Linked DNA regions of Pleomorphomonas sp. PLEO. The protein of the gene in region 2 interacts with the protein of the main gene of each other region in a pairwise test. Links are inferred from orthologs where the notes say so. Each region holds a gene or a part of one and is shown on either strand. Other genes may lie near its edges.

The links.
Region 1: the proteins of AB6N07_RS20395 (region 2) and AB6N07_RS04335 interact in binary tests that used the Escherichia coli proteins (3 or more experiments, as listed by UniProt). The link is inferred for Pleomorphomonas sp. PLEO from one-to-one orthologs.
Region 3: the proteins of AB6N07_RS20395 (region 2) and recO interact in binary tests that used the Escherichia coli proteins (3 or more experiments, as listed by UniProt). The link is inferred for Pleomorphomonas sp. PLEO from one-to-one orthologs.

The regions. Positions count from the first base shown.
Region 1 is NZ_CP166625.1:977,299-980,415, forward strand. What follows is about bases 71-3,034. They hold AB6N07_RS04335 (primosomal protein N'), read right to left. Parts: upstream 2,688-3,034; coding sequence 453-2,687; downstream 71-452. Other genes in these bases: AB6N07_RS04330 (F0F1 ATP synthase subunit delta), read right to left, coding at 71-136; pdxY (pyridoxal kinase), read left to right, coding at 2,780-3,034. In the rest of the region: more of AB6N07_RS04330, read right to left, coding at 1-70; more of pdxY, read left to right, coding at 3,035-3,117.
Region 2 is NZ_CP166625.1:4,394,491-4,397,492, forward strand. What follows is about bases 1-2,849. They hold AB6N07_RS20395 (single-stranded DNA-binding protein), read right to left. Parts: upstream 1,765-2,849; coding sequence 1,237-1,764; downstream 1-1,236. Other genes in these bases: AB6N07_RS20385 (zinc-dependent alcohol dehydrogenase family protein), read left to right, coding at 1-874; AB6N07_RS20390 (hypothetical protein), read right to left, coding at 878-1,129; uvrA (excinuclease ABC subunit UvrA), read left to right, coding at 2,198-2,849. Outside these bases: more of uvrA, read left to right, coding at 2,850-3,002. UniProt on the Escherichia coli protein: Plays an important role in DNA replication, recombination and repair. Binds to ssDNA and to an array of partner proteins to recruit them to their sites of action during DNA metabolism. Acts as a sliding platform that migrates on DNA via reptation.
Region 3 is NZ_CP166625.1:2,815,765-2,818,775, reverse strand. Bases 21-2,878 are described here. They hold recO (DNA repair protein RecO), read right to left. Parts: upstream 1,896-2,878; coding sequence 1,146-1,895; downstream 21-1,145. Other genes in these bases: AB6N07_RS13080 (RlmE family RNA methyltransferase), read right to left, coding at 2,528-2,878; AB6N07_RS13085 (regulatory protein RecX), read right to left, coding at 1,908-2,531; AB6N07_RS13095 (metallophosphoesterase), read right to left, coding at 21-969. Outside these bases: more of AB6N07_RS13095, read right to left, coding at 1-20; more of AB6N07_RS13080, read right to left, coding at 2,879-3,011. UniProt on the Escherichia coli protein: Involved in DNA repair and RecF pathway recombination.

The DNA.
Region 1 (3,117 bases), 3.4 Mb from region 2 along the record:
TTTCGTGGCGCATAGTCTCGAAACGGGCGATGTCCGCCTCAACGATTTCAAGCTCGCCGGTCTCGCTCGCCAACTCAAACAGGGCCGTGGCATAACGTTCGGCGACCCCGAAGACCATCGTTTCCGCATCGCTCACGTAAGAACCCCTCATCGGTGCGAACCATCAAAGGTTCACCCGGCTGAACGCTTTGAAGATATTCGCATAATAGAATACGACGGCGGCACGGCACACGGCCCCGCAGCGAACTTGGCACCGTCTACCACAGGAGTTTCCCTCACGCAACGCGTTCACTGGATTCAGGAATTCGGTTTTTTGCGCGGATATCCTTAGGTAAATGGCCGCTTGGGACATCCCCTTAAAAAATGCTTATCCTAAAGTCGAATGCTTTATCGTTTTAGATGGCGTTGACCCTAGCCCACGAAGCCGTCGCATTGCGAGCTGATTCCGATCCTCACAGGAAACTTTGCGGATCGACATCGACATAAGCCTCGACACCGCGCGTTGGCCGGTCGGCGGCGGCGATCCAGGCTCGCATATAGGCCGACAGATCGGTATCGCGTCCCGAATGGGCGATCAGGCGAAAGCGGTGGCGTCCGCGCACGACGGCCAGCGCCGCCTCTGCCGGGCCAAGCACTTCAACCGCCGGATCGCGTGGCGCCATACGGGCAAGGTGGCGGGCGTGGTCCTCGGCAAGCTCGCGGCTTGGTCCGGAGACCAGAATCGCCGCGAGGCGACCGAAAGGCGGCATGGCCGATCGCTCGCGCTCGGCAAGCTCGGTGCGATAGAAACGTTCGCCATCGCCGGAGACCAACGCCTCGATCACCGGGCTTTCCGGCGCGTAGGTCTGGAGCAGGCCGATCCCCTTGCCCATGACGCGGCCGGCGCGGCCGGTCACCTGGGCAAGCAGCTGAAAGGTCCGCTCGGCGGCGCGGGGGTCGCCTTGGGAAAGGCCGAGATCGGCGTCGACCACGCCGACCAGCGTCAGCTTGGGGAAGGTGTGGCCCTTGGCAACCATCTGGGTGCCGACGACGATATCGCACTCGCCCTTGGCCACCGCCTCGAACTCTGCCCGGAGGCGCTGGATGCCGCCCCCCATGTCGGAAGACAGCACCACGGTGCGTTTGTCGGGCAGCAGCGTCTGCATCTCCTCGGCGATGCGCTCGACGCCGGGGCCACAGGCGACCAGGCTATCGAGCGTACCGCAGGAGGGGCAGGCCTCGGGCCGGGGCACCGTATGGCCGCAATGATGGCAGACGAGCCGTCCGCGAAATCGGTGTTCCACCAGCCAGGCCGAGCATTCAGGGCACTGGAACCGGTGGCCGCAGGACCGGCAGAGGGTCAACGGTGCGTAACCGCGCCGGTTGAGAAATAGCATGGCCTGTTCGCCGCGCTCGGTCACCTGACGGATGGCGGCGACGAGGCCGGGCGCCAGAAAGCGGCCGCGCGGCGGACCGGCCTTGCGCATGTCGATGGCGTAGAGGCTGGGCAGATCGCGACCGGTGGCGCGGGCCGGCAGGATGATGTGCCGGTAGCGGCCGCGTTCCGCATTGACGCGGCTTTCGAGCGACGGCGTCGCCGACGCGAGAATGACGGGGATCTTTTCGAGCCGGCCGCGCACCACCGCCATGTCGCGCGCATGATAGCTCGCCCATTCTTCCTGCTTGTAGGCGCTGTCGTGTTCCTCATCGATGACGATCAGGCCCAGGTTGGAGAAGGGCAGAAACAGCGCCGAACGGGCGCCGACCACGACGCGGGCTTCGCCGAGCGCCACGGCACGCCATGTGCGGGCCCGTATCTTCGGGCCGACGTCGGAATGCCATTCGGCCGGCAGCGCTCCGAAGCGCTCCGAGAAGCGCTCGAGGAAGGCGCGGGTGAGCGCGATCTCCGGCACCAGGATCAGGGCCTGCCGGCCGGCGCGTAGCGCATCCGCCACCGCTTCAAGGTAGACCTCGGTCTTGCCCGAGCCGGTGACGCCGTCGATCAGCGTTACGCCGTCGAGTTGCGCTTCACGCAGCTTGGCCACGGCGGCGCTTTGATCGGGGGTGAGCTCGATGGGATTGAAATCAGGATCGGGCGTTCGGAACGGTCGGCCGGGTGGCAGGTCGATCTCGGCGAGTGCGCCGGCGGTTACCAAGCCTTCGACGACGGAGGGCGACACGCCGGCCGCCGCCGCGAGACCGGCGCGCGTCCATGCCTGGCCTTCGTTCTCAACGAGCAAAGCCAGCACCCGGCGGCGCGCGTCGGTGAGGCGTTCGGGCGGTGCGCTCGTCGCAATCAGGCCACGCAGTGGCGGTTCCGGCTCCAACGCATCCGGGGCGCGCAGGACCATGCGCATCACCATGCCGCGCGGCGTCAGCGTGTAGCGGGCGACCCAATCGACGAAGGTGAGCATCTCCGGCGTGAGCGGCGGCGCGTCGAAGGCGATCTCGATCGGGCGGAGCCGGTTCGACGAGGCCGAAAGTTCGGCCGGTTCGCCGGTTACGATGCCCACCACCTTGCGCGGGCCGAGCGGAACTTGAACGATCGAGCCCGGCCCAACCGCCATTCCGTGCGGTACGCGATAGGAATAGGAGAGATCGAGCCCGACCGGGGTAAGCACCTGCACCACATCCCCGCCGGCCGCTGGGCGGGGAGCGGTGGCTCCGAACAGGTCATGAAGCGAGGAGGCTGGTTTTTCGGTCGGCATCGGCTGATTCGGGGTGTACGGCGATTGATCATAGGCTAAACGGAGGGCCGTCGCCTCGCCAAGCCGCCATCCATTTGGAAAAGCCGCAGACCATGAGCCGTCCTGCCATCATCGTTCTCTCCTCCTTTGTTGTCCGCGGATCGGTGGGCGCTCGCGCCGCCTTCGCGCTGGAACGGCTCGGCCATCGCGTCTGGACGTTGCCGACGGTCATCCTGCCCTGGCATCCTGGCCATGGCCGCGCTCACCGGATGGCCCTGCCGGAGACGGATTTCGCGGCGCTCTGCGCCGATCTTGCCCGCTCGCCCTGGCTGTCCGAGGTGGGCGGAATCATCACCGGTTATCTGGGCTCGGCCGGGCAGGCGGATGCCGCCGCCGCGCTGGTGGCCGCCGTCAGAGCGGCCAATCCCAAAGCGCTGCATCTGGCCGATCC
Region 2 (3,002 bases):
GCCAGGCCATGAATTCGCCGGTCGTGTCGTTGCCGTCGGTCGCGACGTCACCCGCTTCCGAGAGGGCGAGCGCGTCACCATGCCCTTCGTCGCCGGCTGCGGCCGTTGCCCGGAATGCGGCTCTGGCAATCAGCAGGTCTGCCGCAATCAGACGCAGCCCGGCTTCACCCACTGGGGTTCATTTGCCGAATATGTCGGCGTGCACCACGCCGACGACAACGTGGTGGCGTTGCCCGACGATATCGACTTCCCAACTGCCGCCAGCCTCGGTTGCCGGTTTGCCACCTCGTTCCGCGCGGTGGTCGATCAGGGGCGGGTACGCGGCGGTGAATGGGTGGCAGTGCATGGCTGCGGCGGCGTCGGCCTATCGGCCATCATGATCGCGGCGGCGATGGGCGCCAATGTGATCGCCATCGACATTGCCGATGACAAGTTGGAATTCGCCAAGACCATCGGCGCCATGGCGGTCATCAACGGCCGGACCACGCCGGACGTTGCCGGCGCCGTCCGCGACCTGACAGGTGGCGGTGCGCATCTGTCGATTGATGCGCTTGGTCATCGGGTCACCGCGCGCAACTCCATCCTCGGGCTCAAGCGGCGCGGTCGCCATGTTCAGGTCGGCCTGATGCTCGGTGACGACGCAGAAGCCCCGATCCCCATGGCCCGCATCATCGGCTGGGAGCTGGAAGTCTATGGCAGCCATGGCATGCAGGCTTGGCGCTATGGCGACATGCTCGCGATGATCGCCGCCGGCAAACTCGCACCGCAGAAGCTGATCAACCGCCACGTCGGGCTCGACGAGGCCATCGATCTGCTCATCGGGATGGACCGGTCACAGGAGACCGGCATTAACGTCATCACCCGCTTTGGCTGAGATTTATTTCGCGGTGAAGAAGGCCGGATGGAAGGCGATGCGTTCCCAGGCGGGCGGCGTGATGAAAGTGACAGCCTGCCCGTAAACATCCGGTACGCCGTCACAGACAAGGCCCGGCCGAGCGACAAAGCCGAAGCGACCATAATAGGCCGGATCGCCGACCAGCATGGCACCGGCCGCCCCGATTCCCGCGAGCTGAGCGAGACCGGCCCGGACCAGCTCTGAGCCGATACCGGCTGCTGTTCCAACAGCCATGCGTCGACGATGCATCAGAGCAAGCCGAACCCGAGCCACACGATCCGGGCGCGGCTCAACCCGCGGCGTCCAATCGAAAGAGAAAGCGGGCGTCAGTCCGCCAGCGTTCAGAACGGGATGTCGTCGTCGAGGTCGGACGAGAAGTTGGAGGCCGGAGCGCCGCCACCCTGGGGACGCCCACCGCCCGACGACTTGGCAGGAGCGCGTTCCATCGGGCCGGAGGAGCCGTAATCCGAACCGGCATCGCCAAAATCGCCCTCGCCGCGGCCACCACCTTCGCCGCCACGACTGTCGAGAATGGTCAGTTCGCCACGGAAGCGCTGCAGCACCACTTCCGTGGAATAGCGCTCTTGGCCGGACTGGTCAGTCCACTTGCGGGTCTGAAGCTGCCCCTCGATGTAAACCTTGGAGCCCTTCTTCAGGTACTGCTCGGCGACCTTGGCCAGATTTTCGTTGAAGATCACCACCGAGTGCCACTCGGTGCGTTCCTTGCGCTCGCCGCTCTGACGGTCGCGCCAGTTTTCGGAGGTCGCGATACGCAGGTTGACCACGGCATCGCCCGACCCCATCCGCCGCACCTCGGGATCACGTCCGAGATTGCCGATCAGGATGACCTTGTTGACGCTGCCTGCCATGGCTTTCTTCCCTCAAACTCGTTACCTTCGGCTTGGCGCACTGGCACGCCTCGCCGGCCGGCGCTTTCGCCCGGCAACACGGTTGCACGTTATCGCCGGCACCGACACTGCGATACCCCGGCTCGGCTGCCCTCACTCCTTTTCCACAGTGAGAAAAGGGCTAGCGTCCGCATTGTGTTCCTGATACGTTCTAACCGTTTCACAAGAATGCCGCAACCGAATTCCAAGATTTTCGGCGTTTTCTTCTCAGGGTAGGCGGTATGGCAGCCGCGCACGCCGATGCTCTTGCAGGTCGCCACTCGATCCTGACAGGATGCGTCAGCAGACCCGGACTAGCGTGGCGCGCCTTATGGCCGCCTGATCATGCGCTTTGGGCAACGGATTTTTTCGCCTCCCGCCCCTCCCGGGAGACGCGACAAGGACGACGATAGACATGCCGAACAAGCCGACCAGCATTTTCGACCAGGCCCGGCGCTCCCTTTCGGTGCGCGGCGCGCGCGAGCACAATCTCAAGAACATCGACGTCGACCTGCCGCGCGACAGCCTCATCGTCATGACCGGCCTCTCCGGCTCGGGCAAGTCGTCGCTCGCCTTCGACACCATTTATGCCGAGGGCCAGCGCCGCTACGTCGAGAGCCTTTCGGCTTACGCCCGGCAGTTCCTCGACATGATGCAGAAGCCGGACGTCGACCAGATCGACGGTCTGTCGCCGGCCATTTCCATTGAACAGAAGACCACCTCGCGCAATCCACGCTCGACGGTGGGCACCGTCACCGAAATCTACGACTACATGCGCCTGCTGTTCGCGCGCGTCGGCATTCCCTATTCGCCAGCCACCGGCCTGCCGATCGAGAGCCAGACCATCAGCCAGATGGTCGATCGTACTTTGGAATTGCCCGAAGGCACCCGCCTCTACTTGCTGGCGCCGATGATCCGCGGCCGAAAGGGTGAGTATCGCAAGGAGTTCGCCGACCTCCAGAAGAAGGGCTTCCAGCGCGTCAAGGTGGACGGCAGCTTCTATCCGATCGAGGAAGTGCCGGCGCTCGACAAGAAGATCAAGCATGACATCGACATTGTCGTCGACCGTATCGTCGTCAAGCCGGACCTTACCGCTCGCCTCGCCGACAGCTTTCAGACGGCGCTGGCCCTGGCCGACGGTATCGCCATTCTCGAGATCGCCGAGATCGCCGAGGGCGAGAGCGAGCCGCGCCGCATCACCTTCTCGGAAAAGTTCGCCT
Region 3 (3,011 bases), 1.6 Mb from region 2 along the record:
CGAATCCGGCTTTCCGTCCGGCCCGATGGTGTTGCCCTGATAGTCCTGTACCGACTGGTAGACCGGATAGCCGGCGTCGTTGGTATCGACACGCAGGTTTTCGCCTTGCGAGACGCCGGCAACCGTCGATGTCCAGTCGTGACCGGCCAGCACCATGAAGATCTGCGGCGTCTTGCGGATGAACTTCTCCCAGACGTCATCCGGGGGCAGGTTGGCGGCACCGTCGAAATAGGACTTGTAGTCGTTGGAGCGGGCAGTCTCGCCGGTGAAGTTGGGGTCGAGCCATTCGTGGGTGGTGACGATGGTCGGCAGTCCCTCGTTGGCGGCGATCACCTGCTTGGCCCAATCGAGGGCGGCTGGCGTCGGCTCCATCTCCAGGCCCAGATGCAGATACTTGCGCCCGCCGGCCTCGAACACCTGATAGCTGTCCATGCCGTTGTTGTTGCTGCCGCCGTACCAGGCCTTGCTGGCGAAATGGCGCGATGCCGGGCCGAAATAGGCGTTCCACAGCGTGCCGCCACGAAGTGGTCGGCTGGCACCCGGACCATTCGGGGTCGTGTACCAGGAATAGTTGTCATAGTCGTGGTTACCCGGCACCATGCCAAACGGGATATCGGACGAGCTCAGCACCGACACGGCGAGGTTGGCGTAGTCCCATTCGGTCCGCGTGTCCCAGAGCGTATATTGGCCGATGATACCGGTGCGGAACTGGCCATCACCATGTTGGACGATGTCGCCAACGAAGGTGACAAAGGCGAGATTCTTCTCCTTCTTACTGTCGACCAGATATTGCATCTGCTGGATGAGGGCGTTGACGCCGCGCGGCTGCGGCAACGTCACGTCGTTGTAGTTCTGCGTGTCGGACACCACGGCGATAGTGAACTTATCAGCACTGGCGGGAAAAATGCTGGCTGCGAGCGTCATGCCGAAGACGGCGATGGCTAATTCCGTGCGCAAACGAGCTTTCATGACTTGCTCCTGAAGAAAGGTTCAAGCGACGACTGCGAAAATAGGATGTCGATGCCCCGCCCGGCGGGAACCCTGCTACTAAGAGCAACCAACAAAACAGTCCGGCCGGGCAGACGAGACCGTGATAGCCGGCGATGGCGAACCGGCAGTGACCGTTGCGTGAAGATTGAATGGCTCTACGGCACGAGGCTTTGGTGCGCTCGCTGCTCGGCTTCCAGCTTGCCGATCATCTGGGCTCGCGCCGGCGGCAAGTCGATCGCCCTGGGTCCGGCGACATGCCGATCGAGGAAAAAACCGGTGAGCTTCAGCGCCGCCGCGACGTCGACTGCGTCGGGGCTCTGATCCGCCCCCGGCAGCAGGAAGGCCGGAAGCCTCAAGAGACGGTCGGCATAGGGCGCCCCGGCATCGCCGCACACCGCCCGCGCCGACTTGGGGCTGACGAAGCGGAGATCATCGGTCCGGCCCGTGGCGGCGCAGCATGACAGATCGAGCCCGAAGCCCAGCTCTTCGAGCAACATCATCTCGAAGCGGGCAACCAGAGCCGCCGATTGCAGGACGCCGTCGAGATGGTCGAGCAGCGAGATCGCCGCCCGGTAGAGACCGGAATGCGCCTCCCGCTCGGCCAGCAGCCTCAGATGGCCAGCGACGATCTGCACGCCGAACACACCAGCGGCGCTCTCCATCAGCCGCGCGGCGCGGGCCTCCGATAGCTCAACGGAAAACAAGCCGAGGTGCGTCTCTAGCCGTGCCCGCCAGGTGACCAGCAACGAATTGCCAGCCTGCAGCACCGGCTGCAGACGCCGGGAGCGAGCACCTTTGACGAGACCGAGATGGCGACCATAATCGGGCGTCATCACTTCGATCACCGCACTGGTTTCCCCGTGCGGGCGAAGGCCGATCAGCAGCGCGTCCGACACCCATTCCATCGACGATGTTTCTCAGACCAGGCCGAGCTTTTCCTCGGCCTCCTCATGCGACAGTAGCACGACGGCGCGCGCCAGCTGAGTGGCAAAACCCTGCCGCGCCAGCGTAGCGATCTCACGATTGAGGCCGTCGCGATCCGGCCGCTCCCCCCGCCGCCATGGACCGATCCGCCGACGCCGGCAAAAGCGCAGCGCCGCCACCGTCTCATCCGTGCCCTCTTGGTCGATGGCTGTCCGCGCCAGTTCGCCATCGACACCCTTCGCCCGCAGACCAAGGGCGATCTTGAGCCGCGAAGTGCCTTTCCGACGCGCCGAGGCGACGCGCGACGCCGCGAATCCCGCGTCGTCGAGAAGGCCCAGCTCGCGGAATTCGGATGTCAGTTCGGCAACGAGATCGGCGGCACGGGTCTCGCCCAGCGCCACATAGCCCGCGGTCTCCCAGCGGCGAAGCTTCTGCTCCATCAGCTCGGCGAAATGCGCCTCCGAGGCGGAATAGCGCTGGAGATAGGCAAAGCCCGAGCGGCGCAGCTTCTCGCGCAGTTTCTTCGGGTCGGTGGGCGCCGTCTGGACGGGCTCATCCGGCGCGTCGGGTATCCTGTCCCAGCCGTTGGTGCCGCTGCCGGAACGAGCCCCCCTCACGGCTGGTCGTCCTCGGCTACCTCCGACTCGACCGAAGACCGCCCCTTGAAGCCCTTGGCGACAACGTACATCTCGACGCTCTCCTGGCGCGAGGACGGCGGCTTGAAGTGGAAGACCTGAGCGAAATTCTGCTTGAGCGACGCCAGAAGTTCATTTTCGGTGCCGCCACGGAACACCTTGGCGACGAAGGCGCCGCCGGGCCGAAGCACGTCGACGGCGAAGGCGATCGCCACCTCGCAAAGATAGGTGGTCCTGAGATGGTCAGTCTTGTGATGGCCGGTGGTCGGCGCGGCCATGTCGGACACCACGACATCCGGCGCGTGGCCGCCGAGCGCTGCCATCAGCGCGGCCGGCGCGTCTTCGTCGAGAAAGTCCTTCTGCAGCAGCGCCACACCGGACACGCCGTCCATTTCCAGATAGTCGATGCCGACCACCAGCGGGTTCGCGGATGTCGACCCGGTCTTCTTGGCCGCCACCTGA